Regions from separate parts of the Streptomyces sp. ALB3 genome, predicted to be linked through region 2. Evidence: riboswitches for the same ligand, from Rfam matches in the RefSeq annotation. Region 2 holds a riboswitch; the other holds the start of a gene.
The links. Region 2 has a riboswitch for S-adenosylmethionine ahead of thrC (threonine synthase). Riboswitches for the same ligand answer to the same signal wherever they lie in the genome.

Region 1: another riboswitch for S-adenosylmethionine. It lies ahead of ACHFIV_RS23525 (aminotransferase class V-fold PLP-dependent enzyme); the one in region 2 lies ahead of thrC (threonine synthase).

Annotation. Positions count from the first base shown of each region.
Region 1 covers NZ_JBISCE010000037.1:326,065-333,204, forward strand. Annotated here, with positions in the region: gene ACHFIV_RS23515 (rhomboid family intramembrane serine protease) at 1-717, shown strand, start outside; gene ACHFIV_RS23520 (Lrp/AsnC family transcriptional regulator) at 714-995, shown strand; gene ACHFIV_RS23525 (aminotransferase class V-fold PLP-dependent enzyme) at 1,084-2,490, opposite strand; SAM riboswitch class IV at 2,663-2,780, opposite strand; gene trpD (anthranilate phosphoribosyltransferase) at 2,866-3,930, opposite strand; gene qcrB (cytochrome bc1 complex cytochrome b subunit) at 4,054-5,679, opposite strand; gene qcrA (cytochrome bc1 complex Rieske iron-sulfur subunit) at 5,676-6,728, opposite strand; gene qcrC (cytochrome bc1 complex diheme cytochrome c subunit) at 6,725-7,140, opposite strand, start outside.
Region 2 covers NZ_JBISCE010000001.1:153,258-160,397, forward strand. Annotated here, with positions in the region: gene ACHFIV_RS00825 (trehalose-6-phosphate synthase) at 1-782, opposite strand, end outside; gene ACHFIV_RS00830 (glucosyl-3-phosphoglycerate synthase) at 853-1,803, opposite strand; SAM riboswitch class I at 1,957-2,084, shown strand; gene thrC (threonine synthase) at 2,103-3,401, shown strand; gene ACHFIV_RS00840 (MoaD/ThiS family protein) at 3,430-3,705, shown strand; gene ACHFIV_RS00845 (hypothetical protein) at 3,773-3,931, opposite strand; gene ACHFIV_RS00850 (cold-shock protein) at 4,283-4,489, shown strand; gene groL (chaperonin GroEL) at 4,861-6,483, shown strand; gene ACHFIV_RS00860 (glycosyl hydrolase) at 6,828-7,140, shown strand, end outside.

The sequences.
Region 1 (7,140 bases), on a different contig from region 2:
CGCGCCAGGGAGCTCGGTGCGGCGGCAGCGGCGGGGGGCGCCCCGGTCACGTACGGGCTGATGGCCCTGTGCTGCGCGGTGTTCCTGATCAGCCCCCTCTCCGGCTTCAACCCTGCCCGCGGCGGCGCCGACGCCCTCCTGGCCGCCCAGGCCGGGTACTTCGAGAAGTGGGGCGTGATCCCCAGCGAACTCCTGGAAGGCTCCGCGCACGCGGCGCTGACCCCGCTGACCGCGCTCTTCGTGCACGGCAGCTGGCTGCACCTGCTGGGCAACATGCTCTTCCTGTACGTGTTCGGCGCGATGGCCGAGGAGCGGATGGGCCGCACCGGGTTCGTCTGCTTCTACGTCGCGTGCGGCTACTTCGCCCTGGTGGCCTACGCGGTGGTGTACGCGGACTCCGACCAGACGCTCGTCGGGGCCTCGGGGGCGATCTCCGCGGTGCTCGGCGCCTTCCTCTACCTCTTCCCCCGGGCCCGGGTCACCAGCCTCTTCCCGTTCCTCTTCTTCCTGCCGCTGCGCTTCCCTGCCTGGATCGTGCTCGTCTTCTGGTTCGTCCTGCAGTGGCTGGCGGCCCAGGGAGCGGGCAGCGGCCCGGGCGTGGCGTACCTCGCGCACGTGGCCGGCTTCGTGGCCGGGTTCCTCTACGCCTGGGTGCGGTTCCGGGGTACTACAGTGAAGTCTCCAGCCACGGCCACTGAGGGAGAAAGCCAGCCGTGATCACCGCGATCGTGCTCATCAAGACAAGCGTGGACCGGATTCCCGAGATCGCCGAGGCCATCGCCGCGCTGGACAGCGTCAGCGAGGTCTTCTCGGTCACCGGTACGTACGACCTGATCGCCATGGTCCGGGTGGCCAGGCACGACGATCTGGCCGACGTCATCCCGGGCCGGATCAGCAAGATCCAGGGTGTCGAGGCCACCGACACCCATGTGGCCTTCCGTACGTATTCGCAGCACGACCTCGAGGCGGCCTTCGCCATCGGTCTCGACGCCTGAGACCGCTTCCGGCGCGAGGCGCGTACGGCTCCGGCCGGGGACGGGGGCGTCACGCCTTCCGTCCCCGGCCGGAGCCGTAGCGGGCCGTTCAGACCTGGGCGGCGGCGCCCCGGTCGGGCACGCAGCGGCCCTCCTCGGTGCGGTACGTCCAGCGGGCGCCCTCGTCCACCAGCTCCCGGACGGCGCCCAGGAACCGCTCGATGTGCTCGTCCGGCGTGCCGGCGCCGAAGCTCACCCGGATCGCGTTGAGCGACTTCTCCCCGGGCGCGGCCTCCGGCGCGCCGCACTCGCCCGGGTCCTGCGGCTCGCTGCCCAGCAGGGTGCGCACCAGCGGGTGGGCGCAGAACAGGCCGTCGCGCACCCCGATGCCGTACTCGGCGGAGAGTGCCGCGGCGAAGTGCGAGCTGTTCCACCCCTCGACCACGAAGGAGATGACGCCGACCCTCGGGGCGTCGTCACCGAAGAGTGAGAGCACCTTGACCCGGGGGACCTCGGCAAGGCCCTCGCGGACCCGGGTCACCAGCTGCTGCTCGCGGGCGACCAGCCGGTCGAACCCGGCCTCGGTCAGGGCCTTGCAGGCGGCGGCGATGGAGTAGACGCCGATGACGTTGGGCGATCCCGCCTCGTGCCTGGCCGCGGTGGTGTGCCACTCGACGTCGACACCGCCGTCGGCGCGCCGGGCGACCTTGCGGGAGGCGCCGCCGCCGGCGAGGTACGGCTCCGCCTCGGCCAGCCAGTCGGCCCGGCCCGCGAGGACCCCCGAGCCGAACGGCGCGTACAGCTTGTGCCCGGAGAAGGCGACCCAGTCGACGTCCAGCTCGGCGATGTCCACCGGGTGGTGGGGCGCCAGTTGGGCGGCGTCGAGCACGATGCGCGCCCCGTGCGCGTGGGCGGCGGCGGCCAGCTCCTTCACCGGCCACAGTTCACCGGTGACGTTGGACGCGCCGGTGACACAGACCAGCGCGGGCCCGGCGCCCGCGCCGGGCCGGGAGTCCGGGGAAGGCTCGCGGTCGGCCAGGGCCCGCTCCAGCGTGGCGACTGCCTGGGCCGGGGTGCGGGGCGCGTCGAGGTAGGTCACCCGGGCGTCACGCCAGGGCAGCAGCGAGGCGTGGTGCTCGGTCTCGAACACGAACACCTGGCAGTCGGCCGGCAGTGCGGCGGCGAGGAGGTTGAGGGAGTCGGTCGTCGAGCGGGTGAAGACCACCTCGTCGTCCGCGCGGCAGCCGAGGAACTCCGCGACGGTCACACGGCTGTTCTCGAACAGGTCGGTCGACAGCTGCGAGAGGTACCCGGCACCGCGGTGGACACTGCCGTAGTACGGGGCGTAGGCAGCCACGTCGTCCCACACCCGCTGGAGAGCCGGGGCGCTGGCCGCGTAGTCGAGGGCGGCGTACGTGACGTCCCCGCCCGTGACGAGCGGAACAGTGACATCCGCACCCAGGACCGGCAGAGGGGCACAAATGGACCGGACGGCGGCAGCGGTGGAGACAGACATGGCGAACTCCCGTAAGAGGCAGGCGAGATCAACGCGCCGGCGGTACGCGGCAGCGCGGAGAAGAAGAAAAAGGGGTGTGCGGAGGAGGGCGTCGAGCCCTATCGCATTCGCTTGCTCACAAGAGGCTCCCTGGGACCAGGACCCCAAGGGGTGGCATCAGACGATGCCGAGGGGCCCGCGCTTGCCACAGACCTCGCTGCCTGCGGCCTGGTCTTCACCCGGGGCACCCCGCCACGGACGGAGGGTTGCCGGACAGCGGGCCGGGGCCGTAGTCGCTGTCACTCATGACCTGCGCAGCATCTTGCCACAACTGCGGTGACGCGCAAGGGCGCAGTCCGCGATCCGGACTGCGCCCCTGCTCACACGTGTACGCCGTCAGGCGTTGCTGGCCGCCACCCAGCGCTCCAGCGCGCGCTTGGCCGCGCCCGAGTCGATCGACTGCGCGGCCCGCGCGATGCCGTCCGACAGCTGTTCGCCGAGCGTGCCGTCGCCCGGTTCGAGAGCGACCAGCGCGGCGGCCGAGTTGAGCAGCACGGCGTCGCGCACGGGTCCGGTCTCCCCGTCCAGCAGACGACGGGCCACATCCGCGTTGTACGAGGCGTCCGCCCCACGCAGCGCCTCGACGGGAACCAGGTCCAGGCCGACGTCGCGCGGATCGAAGGCCTCCTCCCGGACGGTGCCGTCACGCACGATCCAGACCCGCGACGTCGCCGTGGTGGTCAGCTCGTCGAGGCCGTCGTCGCCCCGGAAGACGAGTGCGGAGTTCCCCCGGTCCGCGAGCACGCCCGCCACGATCGGCGCCATCTTCGGGTCGGCGACGCCGATGGCCTGGGAGCGCACCCGGGCCGGGTTGGTGAGGGGGCCGAGGATGTTGAAGGTGGTCTGGGTGCCGAGTTCCTTGCGCGCCCTCGCGGCGTACCGCAGGGCGGGGTGGAACTTCACCGCGAAGCAGAAGGTGATGCCCGCCTCCTCGGCCACGGCGACGACGCGCTGCGGGGTCAGTTCGAGGTTGACTCCGAGCTTCTCCAGCACGTCGGAGGCCCCGCTCGCCGAGGACGAGGCCCGGTTGCCGTGCTTGACGACCTTCGCGCCCGTCCCCGCGACGACTATGGCCGACATGGTGGAGATGTTGACAGTCTTGGCCATGTCGCCACCGGTTCCCACGATGTCGACCGTGCGGCCGGGCACCTCGATGGTGTGGGCGTGTTCGTACATGGCCCGGACGAGACCGGTGACCTCGTCGACGGTCTCGCCCTTGGCGCGCAGGGCGATCGCGAAGCCGGCGATCTGTACGTCCGTGGCCTCCCCGCTCATGATGCGGTCCATGGCCCACGCGGTGTCGTCCGCGCCGAGGTGCTCACCGCGCAGCAGAGGGGTCAGTACGCCGGGCCAGGTGCGGGCCGCCACGCTGTCGCCGCCGTCCGGGGTCACAACGTTCATGGTCCACTCCTGGGGTCCACAGCCGATAGAAAGGTGTCCCCCACCCTATCCAGCCGAGGGGACAGCGAAGAGCCCCGTCCATCGGATGGACGGGGCTCCCGCTGTGGCGTTCAGCTGAGGTGATCAGTGGTGGCCGTGGCCGCTGGTGATCTCCTTGTACTCCTCGGCGGTGGGCTTGGCGATCTGGTTGTTCTCGCCGTAGTAGCTCTGGCTGAGCCTGGCCCGCAGCTTCTGGAGCATCGACGGGTTGCGCTCGACACCGTTCTCGTCGACCGTCGGGCCGATCTCGACCGGCTTGTACTGCTCGTGCGCCGTGAGCGTGTGCAGCTGCTCCGGGCCGAGCGGCTCGTGGATCTCGACGAACTCACCGTGCGGCAGGCGCTTGATGGTGCCGGACTCGCGTCCGTGCAGCACCTTCTCCTTGTCGCGCCGCTGGAGCCCGAGGCAGATCCGCCGGGTGACGACGAACGCGACGACCGGGCCGACGAAGAAGGCGATCCGTACGAACCAGCTGATCGCGTTGAGCGACATGTGGAAGTGCGTCGCCCAGATGTCGTTGCCGCCACCGATCAGCATGACGAAGTAGATCGTCACCCAGGCGACACCCAGCGCGGTGCGGGTCGGAGCGTTGCGCGGGCGGTCCAGGATGTGGTGCTCGCGCTTGTCGCCGGTGATCCACGACTCGATGAACGGGTAGAGCGCGAGCGCCGCGAGGACGACACCGAACAGCACCAGCGGGATGAGCACGCCCAGGACCAGCGTGTGGCCCCAGAGGTTGATCTCCCAGCCCGGCATCACACGGACGAAGCCTTCCGCGAAGCCCATGTACCAGTCCGGCTGGGCGCCCGTGGACACCTGGTCGGGACGGTAGGGGCCGAGCGCCCAGATCGGGTTGATCGTGGCGATCGCGGAGAGGATCGCGATGAAGCCGAAGACCAGGAAGAAGAAGCCTCCGGCCTTGGCCATGTACACCGGCAGCAGCGGCATGCCGACGACGTTCTTGTTCGTCTTGCCCGGGCCCGCGAACTGCGTGTGCTTGTGGAAGAAGACCAGGATGAGGTGGGCGACCACGAGCCCGAGCATGATGCCCGGCAGCAGCAGGATGTGGATCGAGTAGAACCTCGAGATGATGTCCGTGCCGGGGAACTCCCCGCCGAACAGGAACATCGAGATGTACGTGCCCACGATCGGCATCGACAGGATCGCGCCCTGCGTGAAGCGCACACCCGTACCGGACAGCAGGTCGTCCGGGAGCGAGTAGCCGGTGAACCCGGTGAACATGCCGAGCACGAAGAGCAGGAAGCCGAACAGCCAGTTGATCTCACGCGGCTTGCGGTACGCACCGGTGAAGAACACCCGGAACATGTGCACGAACATGCCGGCGAGGAAGATGACGGCGGCCCAGTGGTGGATCTGCCGCACGAGCAGCCCACCGCGGACGTCGAAGCTGATGTCCAGCGTCGAGGCGTAGGCCGCGGACATCCGGATGCCGTTCATCGGCTCGTACGAGCCGTGGTAGACGACCTCGTTCATGCTCGGGTTGAAGAACAGCGTCAGGTACACACCCGTGAGGATGATGATGATGAAGCTGTAGAGGCAGATCTCACCCAGCATGAAGGACCAGTGGTCCGGGAAGATCTTGCGCATGTTGGCCTTGGCCAGGCCGTAGATGCCCAGCCGGCCGTCCGCCCAGTCGGCCACCCGCTCACCGGCGGGCGCCTTGCGCTGTGTTTCCGTCGCAGTACTCATCCGCGCTCCCAGAAGGCAGGACCGACGGGCTCTTCGAAGTCACCGAGCGCCTCGAGGTTGCCCTCGCTGTTCACACCGATCCGCAGCTGCGGAAGGGCGTGACCGGCCGGACCGAAGATGACGCGGGCGCCGTCGGAGAGGTCGAAGGTGGACTGGTGGCACGGGCAGAGCACGTGGTGCGTCTGCTGCTCGTACAGGCTGATCGGGCAGCCGACGTGGGTGCAGATCTTGGAGAAGGCCACGATTCCCTCGTGGGCCCACTCGCGCTCCCGCTTGTCCTTGATGTTCTCCGGCTCGATGCGGATGATCATCAGGGCGGCCTTGGCGATCTGCGTCTGGAAGTCGTGCGCGTCCTCCTCCAGGCCCTCGGGCATGGCGAAGGTCAGCGAACCGACGACGACGTCCTCGGGACGCAGCGGCTCCATGGTGTTCATGTTGACGAGCTGCTTGCCCTTGGCCCACATGGTCTTGCGGAGCTTCTTCTCCGGCAGCGGACCCAGGTCGCGCAGCAGCACCACACCGGAGAGCGGCACCAGGGCCAGCGCACCGAACATGGTGTTGCGGATCAGCTTCCGCCGGCCGATCGCGGACTCCTTGGCACCGGCCGCGAAGTCGGCCATGACCTTGGCCTTGACCTCGGGCGTCGCCTCGATGGCGTGCCGGTCGTCGGCCACCTCCACGTCGGACATCAGGGTGCGCGCCCAGTGGACGGCACCCGCGCCGATGAGGAAGAGCGCCAGTCCCAGGGTCAGACCCAGGGAGAAGTTGAGCGCGCTCACATGGCCGAACGGCCAGATGTAGACGATCTTGTCGACCGGGAAGATGACGTACGAGGCGATGAAGCCGACCGTCGCCAGCATGGACAGCGTGAACATGAGCGCGACGGCCCGCTCGGAGCGGTTCGCGGCCCGTTCGTCGATGTCCTGGATGCGCGGCCGGTGGGCCGGCAGCCCCGGGTCGGCGAACGGGTCGCCCGCACCCTCTACCGCGCCGTGCGCGGTGCCCTGCTCTACCGGCAGGTTCTCTTCTGGAATCTGTTGGCTACTCATGACTTCTTGGCCTTAGCGGTGTGGGCCGCGACCCATACGGCGATGGCGATCAGGCCGCCCAGGCCGAAGATCCAGCCGAAGAGACCTTCACTGACGGGGCCGAGGCCACCGAGCGAGAGCCCGCCGGGGGTCTCGGACTCATCACCGTTGACGGTCTTGATGTACGCGATGATGTCTTTCTTCTCCTGCTCCGGCATGGTGCTGTCCGGGAAGGAGGGCATGCTCTGCGGGCCGGTCTGCATGGCCTCGTAGATGTGCTTCGGGCTCACGCCTTCGAGGCTCGGGGCGTACTTCCCGTTCGTCAGGGCGCCGCCCTCACCGGTGAAGTTGTGGCACTGCGCGCAGTTCGTGCGGAACAGGTCACCGCCCTTGGCCACGTCGGCGCCCGCGGGGTCGACCTGGCTCTCGGTGG
Region 2 (7,140 bases):
TCCGCGCCCACCTGCTCGCGCAGGAGCTCCATGCGCTCGTCGACGTCCGCCTCGCGGGAGCGGCGGCGCAGGAAGTCGGCGTCGGCGCCCAGCCCGTGCACCCCGATCCGGGTGCGGCCGGTGCCGCCCAGGATCTCCGTGCAGCAGCCGATGAAGGCGTCCGCCCAGCGGCGGGTCAGGAACGCGGCGCGGTCGGCGCCCAGGATGCCGTTGAGCAACTGCTCGCCGATGTCGTCGGGCAGGAGGCGGAAGTAGTCGACGGGGGCCCAGGGGGTGTGCGAGAAGTGCCCGATCCGCAGGTCGGGACGGAGTTCGCGCAGTATGCCGGGGACCAGGGAGAGGTGGTAGTCCTGCACCAGGACGGCGGCGCCCTCGGCCGCCTCCTGGGCGAGTGCTTCCGCGAAGGCCCGGTTGTAGGTCTCGTAGGAGGCCCACTGCCGGCGGAACTCCGCGTCGAAGACGGGCTCCAGCGGTGTCTGGTAGATCATGTGGTGGACGAACCACAGCACGGAGTTCGCGATGCCGTTGTACGCGTCCGCGTGGACCCCGGCGTCGATGTCGAGCATCCGGACGCCGGGCTCGGACACCCCGCGCCGGACCGCCTCGCGGTCGCCGTCGCTGAGGGCGGCGCACACCCACAGCTTGTCGTCGACGGCGCTGAGGCCGGAGACGAGCCCGCCTCCGCCCCGTTTCGAGTCGAGCGTGCCGTCCTCCCGCAGTGCGTACGACACCGGACCGCGGTTGGACGCGACGAGGACCTGGGCAGCGTGCTCGGAGACCATGTACTCGAACCTAGCCCGTTCGGGGAGCCTGCAAACGTGCGGTGCGCCCGGAGCCCCGCACGAGGAGCCGTCACGCCGCTCTGCGGGAGGCGTACTCCTCGATGTCCCGCATCGGCGGCCTCTCGTCGGTGTCCACCGCGTGGGTGAGCGGGACGAAGCCGCCGTCACCCCGCTCGAACTGGGTGATCTCGGGCCTCACGAGCGGCCCCCGGGAGAGCCTCAGCTGCGCGGTGCGGTAGATCGTGGCCGCCATCCGGCCGAGGGCCTGGCCGTCCTGGTGGCGGTGTTTGCGTACGCCCACGTCGACCTGCGCCAGGGCGTCCAGGCCGACCGTGTGCAGCGCGTCGACGAGCAGGCCGAGCTCCACGCCGTAACCGACGGGGAAGGGGAGCTGCTCCAGCAGGGAGCGCCGGACCGCGTACTCGCCGCCCAGCGGCTGGACGAAGCCGGCCAGGAGCGGCCAGTGGAGGTTGAGCAGCGGGCGCGCCACCAGCTCGGTCACCCGGCCGCCCTGGCCTGCCGCTTCGCCGAGCGGCCGGTCGTACATGGCCTTCACGAACTGCACCGAGGGGTCGGTCAGCAGCGGTCCGACGATCCCGGAGACGAAGTCCGCCGAGAACTCCCTGAGGTCCGCGTCGACGAAGCAGACGATGTCCCCGCTGGTCACGAGCAGCGAGCGCCACAGGACCTCGCCCTTGCCCGGCACGGTGGGGATCCTGGGGAGGATCGCGTCCCGGTGCACGACCCGGGCGCCTGCCCGCCGCGCCTCCCCGGCGGTGCCGTCGGTCGAACCCGAGTCGATCACCACCAGCTCGTCGACGAGCGGGACCTTCTCCATCAGCTCGCGACGGATCTCCGCGACGATCGCGCCGACCGTGGCCTCCTCGTTCAGCGCGGGCAGGACGACGCTCACGCGTGAGCGGTGCGGATCCCTGGCCCGAGCGGCCGTGAGCCGGTCGAGCGAGCGGTCGGCAGCTGACCAGGAACGCCTGGTCAGCCAGCATTCCACCTCTTCCAGCACGGTCGGTACTCCCTGTATGTGATCCATCTCGCGGTTCGGACGACTGTCTCGACCGTCAGGTGCTTCGGTTACAGTCTTGAACAACGCGGACGACTCTCGCATCTCGGGGTCCGCCTGCGGATAAACGCCCGGATCCCTGGTCCGGTGCCATAGCGCTCATCCAGAGGGACTGAGGGAACGGCCCGTTGAAGTCCCGGCAACCCTCCTGCCGACCGCGAGGTCACGGTGGGGAAGGTGCCAATTCCGTCTTGCGGCGAAATACGTCTCAAGGAAGATGAGGAGAAAGGGCCTCCGCCATCATGGCCGTGCAGACAGTTGCAGCGAACACCAATTCTTCCGCCGTGGACCTCGGTCCCGCCGCGGCGCTTTCCTGCCGCGAATGCGGCGAGCGTTTCGAGCTCGGCCCCATTTTCGCCTGTGCGTCCTGTTTCGGGCCGCTCGAAGTGGCCTACGACCTGCCGAGCGGCTCACCCGAAGAGCTGAAGAAGCGCATCGCCGAAGGCCCCGACAACATCTGGCGATACGCGCCGCTGCTGCCCGTCCCCTCGGATGTCGCGGACAAGCCCAACATCAACCCCGGTTTCACGAAGCTGGTCAAGGCGGACAACCTCGCCCGCGAGCTGGGCGTGACCGGCGGCCTGTACGTCAAGGACGACTCCGGCAACCCGACGCACTCCTTCAAGGACCGCGTCGTCGCCATCGCCGTCGAGGCGGCCCGCGCGTTCGGGTTCACCACCCTCTCCTGCTCCTCCACCGGCAACCTCGCCGGTGCGGTGGGCGCCGCCGCGGCCCGCGCCGGCTTCCGTTCCTGCGTGTTCATCCCGCACGACCTGGAGCAGGGCAAGGTCGTCATGGCCGCGGTCTACGGCGGCGAACTGGTCGGCATCGAGGGCAACTACGACGACGTCAACCGCTTCTGCTCGGAGCTCATCGGTGACCCGCTCGGCGAGGGCTGGGGCTTCGTCAACGTCAACCTGCGGCCGTACTACGGCGAGGGCTCCAAGACCCTGGCCTACGAGATCTGCGAGCAGCTGGGCTGGCGGCTGCCCGACCAGCTGGTCATCCCGATCGCGTCCGGATCGCAGCTCACGAAGATCGACAAGGGCCTGCAGGAGCTGATCAAGCTCGGGCTCGTCGAGGACAAGCCGTACAAGATCTTCGGCGCCCAGGCCGAGGGGTGCTCGCCGGTCTCCACCGCCTTCAAGGCCGGTCACGACGTCGTGCGTCCGCAGAAGCCGAACACCATCGCCAAGTCCCTGGCGATCGGCAACCCGGCCGACGGCCCGTACGTCCTGGACATCGCCCGCCGCACCGGTGGTGCCGTGGAGGACGTCAACGACGAGCAGGTCGTCGACGCGATCAAGCTGCTGGCCCGCACCGAGGGCATCTTCGCCGAGACCGCGGGCGGGGTGACGGTCGGTGTGACGAAGAAGCTGATCGACGCCGGGCTGCTCGACCCGACCCTGACCACCGTCGTCCTGAACACCGGCGACGGGCTCAAGACGCTCGACGCGGTCGCTCCCACGACCGGCCTGTCGGCGACGATCCGGCCCAGCCTGGACGCGTTCCGCGACGCGGGCCTCGCCGCCGCCAACTGACCACCCGAGACCGAAGGAAGGCACCCACATGAGCGTCAAGGTCCGTATCCCCACCATCCTCCGCACCTACACGGGCGGTCAGGCCGAGGTCCCGGCCGAGGGTGCGACCCTCTCCGAGGTCATCGCGTCTCTGGAGCAGAACCACCCGGGCATCGGTGCCCGCGTCCTGGACGACCAGGGCAAGCTGCGCCGCTTCGTCAACGTGTACGTCAACGACGACGACGTGCGCTTCGAGGGCGGTCTGGACGCGGTGACCCCGGACGGCGCGGGCGTCTCGATCATCCCGGCCGTCGCCGGAGGCTGACCGGACACGGGCCGGCTGCCCGGACGCGAGGACTGTCCCGTCATCCCGGGCGGGCGCACGACGACAGTCACGGCACCTCGCCGTGCTGTCGGAACGCCCGGATGTCCGGTACGCGGGCGTCCCTCCGCCGTGCGGCGCACCGCAGCTGACGCCGCACGCCGATCCACCAGGGCGTGCACAGGATGACCCCCTCCGCGAGCGAGAAACGGAGGGGGTCATTCTGCATGGTTGAGCACGGTAGAGTTGGGGAAGTCCCCGCAGCTGCCCGCACCGCCCGCATATGAGAATGCGCCCGGCCGCGACAAGAAGCAGCCAAAGTACGTGAACTCCTTGAGGCATAAGTGGCCTTTGTCAGGCCCGACTTGCCCTGGAATCCTATGAATCCAGCCTATGCGTGCGGTCACGTGTGCCCAGAATTCTCGTCCGATTGACCTGTTGCAGAGGGCAGTTGGGCAGATACATTCGGCCGCGGTCGACGCGTTCCGGCGCACGCCACCCTCTCCTGTCGGAGGGTGAGTTCTGACCCGGGCCCGCGAAGTGCGGTCTCGTGCAAGGGCCAGTAATAGGGGAGTTAGGCATGGCTCAGGGCACCGTCAAGTGGTTCAACGCGGAGAAGGGGTACGGCTTCATCGCGGTCGACGGTGGTGCGGATGTTTTCGTCCACTACAGCGCGATCCAGATGGACGGGTACCGCACCCTCGAAGAGGGTCAGCGAGTTGAGTTCGAGATCTCGCAGGGCCAGAAGGGGCCGCAGGCGGACATGGTCAAGCTCGCCGTCGGCTGAGCTCGGCGCGGTCGGCCAACGACACTACTCACGCACGTGAGGCCCGTACCCCCGCCGGGGTACGGGCCTCACGTGCGTCGCCGCCCGCGCCGGACGCCCGGAAGGCCTTCCGGGACCCGGCGGTGGGGGCCGCGCCCGCCGGTCGCCCGGCCGTCGCACCCGGCGAGCCTTCCCCGGAGGCGCTTGCACTCTCAGGGGTCGAGTGCTAATCATTGGCGTTAGCACTCTCCAGGTGAGAGTGACAGAACTTGGACCGGGCCGGTGAGGCCCGCAGGCCCAGTGGGGCAAGGAACCACTGAGCACGCTGGCCGTCCGTCGCGGGCGCCACTCGGTCCGGAGAAATCCACCCCTGTCCGGGAGGACCACTTCACATGGCCAAGATCATCGCGTTCGACGAGGAGGCACGGCGCGGTCTCGAGCGCGGGATGAACCAGCTCGCCGACGCCGTCAAGGTCACCCTCGGCCCCAAGGGCCGTAACGTCGTCCTCGAGAAGAAGTGGGGCGCGCCCACGATCACCAACGATGGTGTTTCCATCGCCAAGGAGATCGAGCTCGAGGACCCGTACGAGAAGATCGGTGCGGAGCTGGTCAAGGAGGTCGCCAAGAAGACGGACGACGTCGCCGGCGACGGTACGACCACCGCCACCGTTCTCGCTCAGGCGCTCGTCCGCGAGGGCCTGCGCAACGTCGCCGCCGGTGCCAACCCGATGGCTCTGAAGCGTGGCATCGAGAAGGCCGTCGAGGCCGTCTCCGCCGCTCTGCTGGAGCAGGCGAAGGACGTGGAGACCAAGGAGCAGATCGCTTCGACGGCCTCCATCTCCGCTGCCGACACCGAGATCGGCGCCAAGATCGCCGAGGCGATGGACAAGGTCGGCAAGGAAGGCGTCATCACCGTCGAGGAGTCCCAGACCTTCGGTCTGGAGCTGGAACTCACCGAGGGTATGCGCTTCGACAAGGGCTACATCTCGGCGTACTTCGCCACCGACATGGAGCGTATGGAGACGTCGTTCGACGACCCGTACATCCTGATCGTCAACTCCAAGATCAGCAACGTGAAGGACCTCCTTCCGCTGCTCGAGAAGGTCATGCAGTCGGGCAAGCCCCTGCTGATCATCGCGGAGGACGTCGAGGGCGAGGCCCTGTCGACCCTGGTCGTCAACAAGATCCGTGGCACCTTCAAGTCCGTCGCCGTCAAGGCTCCGGGCTTCGGTGACCGCCGCAAGGCCATGCTCGGCGACATCGCCATCCTCACCGGTGGCACCGTCATCTCCGAGGAGGTCGGTCTCAAGCTGGAGAACGCCGGCCTGGACCTGCTCGGCACCGCCCGCAAGGTCGTCATCACCAAGGACGAGACGACGATCGTCGACGGTGGCGGTGAAAGCGACCAGGTTCAGGGTCGCGTCAAGCAGATCCGTGCCGAGATCGAGAACTCCGACTCGGACTACGACCGCGAGAAGCTCCAGGAGCGCCTCGCGAAGCTGGCCGGCGGCGTGGCCGTCATCAAGGCCGGCGCCGCCACCGAGGTGGAGCTCAAGGAGCGCAAGCACCGCATCGAGGACGCGGTGCGCAACGCCAAGGCCGCCGTCGAGGAGGGCATCGTCGCCGGTGGTGGCGTGGCCCTGCTCCAGGCCTCGGCCGTCTTCGAGAAGCTCGACCTGACCGGTGACGAGGCCACGGGCGCCAACGCCGTGAAGCTCGCGCTGGAGGCCCCGCTCAAGCAGATCGCCGTCAACGGTGGTCTCGAGGGTGGCGTCATCGTCGAGAAGGTGCGCAACCTGCCGATCGGTCACGGCCTGAACGCCGCGACCGGCGAGTACGTCGACATGATCGCCGAGGGCATCATCGACCCGGCGAAGGTCACGCGCTCCGCCCTGCAGAACGCCGCGTCCATCGCCGCGCTCTTCCTGACCACCGAGGCCGTCATCGCCGACAAGCCGGAGAAGGCCTCCGCGGCCGCTCCGGGCGGCATGCCGGGCGGTGACATGGACTTCTGATCCTCGGATCAGCAGCTCCAGCGGTACCCGCAGTACCTGTACGACGCCGGCCCCCGGGACTCGTTCCCGGGGGCCGGCGTCGTTCCCGTGCGTGCCGGCCCCGGTGTGCCCGCCCCGGCCGGGCGGCAGGGGCGGGCGTCGAGCGGGAGCACTCCCGGAAGGTGAGGGTGGGGAGCGGCCCCCCACGCCCTCTCCCGTCAAGACTCGAACGCATGGCGACTTTGCGTGAGCCCAACTGCCTTCTGTGTCAGCTCTATTGACCTGAGGTTTCAGAAGTTTTACGTTCCTTGACACTTGAGAGCGCTCTCAGCCGCGTTCCGACCCCCCATGACGAGGTGCTGCCCATGCAAGCCTCCCTCTCCAGACCAGCAGCGGCGACGGTCCTGGCCATCGCTCTGGCCGCCGTGGGTCTGGGCCCTGCCGCGTCCCCGGCGGCAGCCGCCACCGTCCCCGCAGGTTCCGGCAGCTACACCGACAGCCGGCCCGCCGGTACCTCCGGCCCCACCACCAACACCGGCGCCCCCGTCACGCCCAAGCTCACGGCGGCGGCCAAGGACCGGCCGGTCCCCACCAACGACTGGTGGTCCTCCCTCGCCTACCAGCGGTACGGCGACAATCCGTACTCGACCCCGATGTACGGCCACCCGCTCACCTACC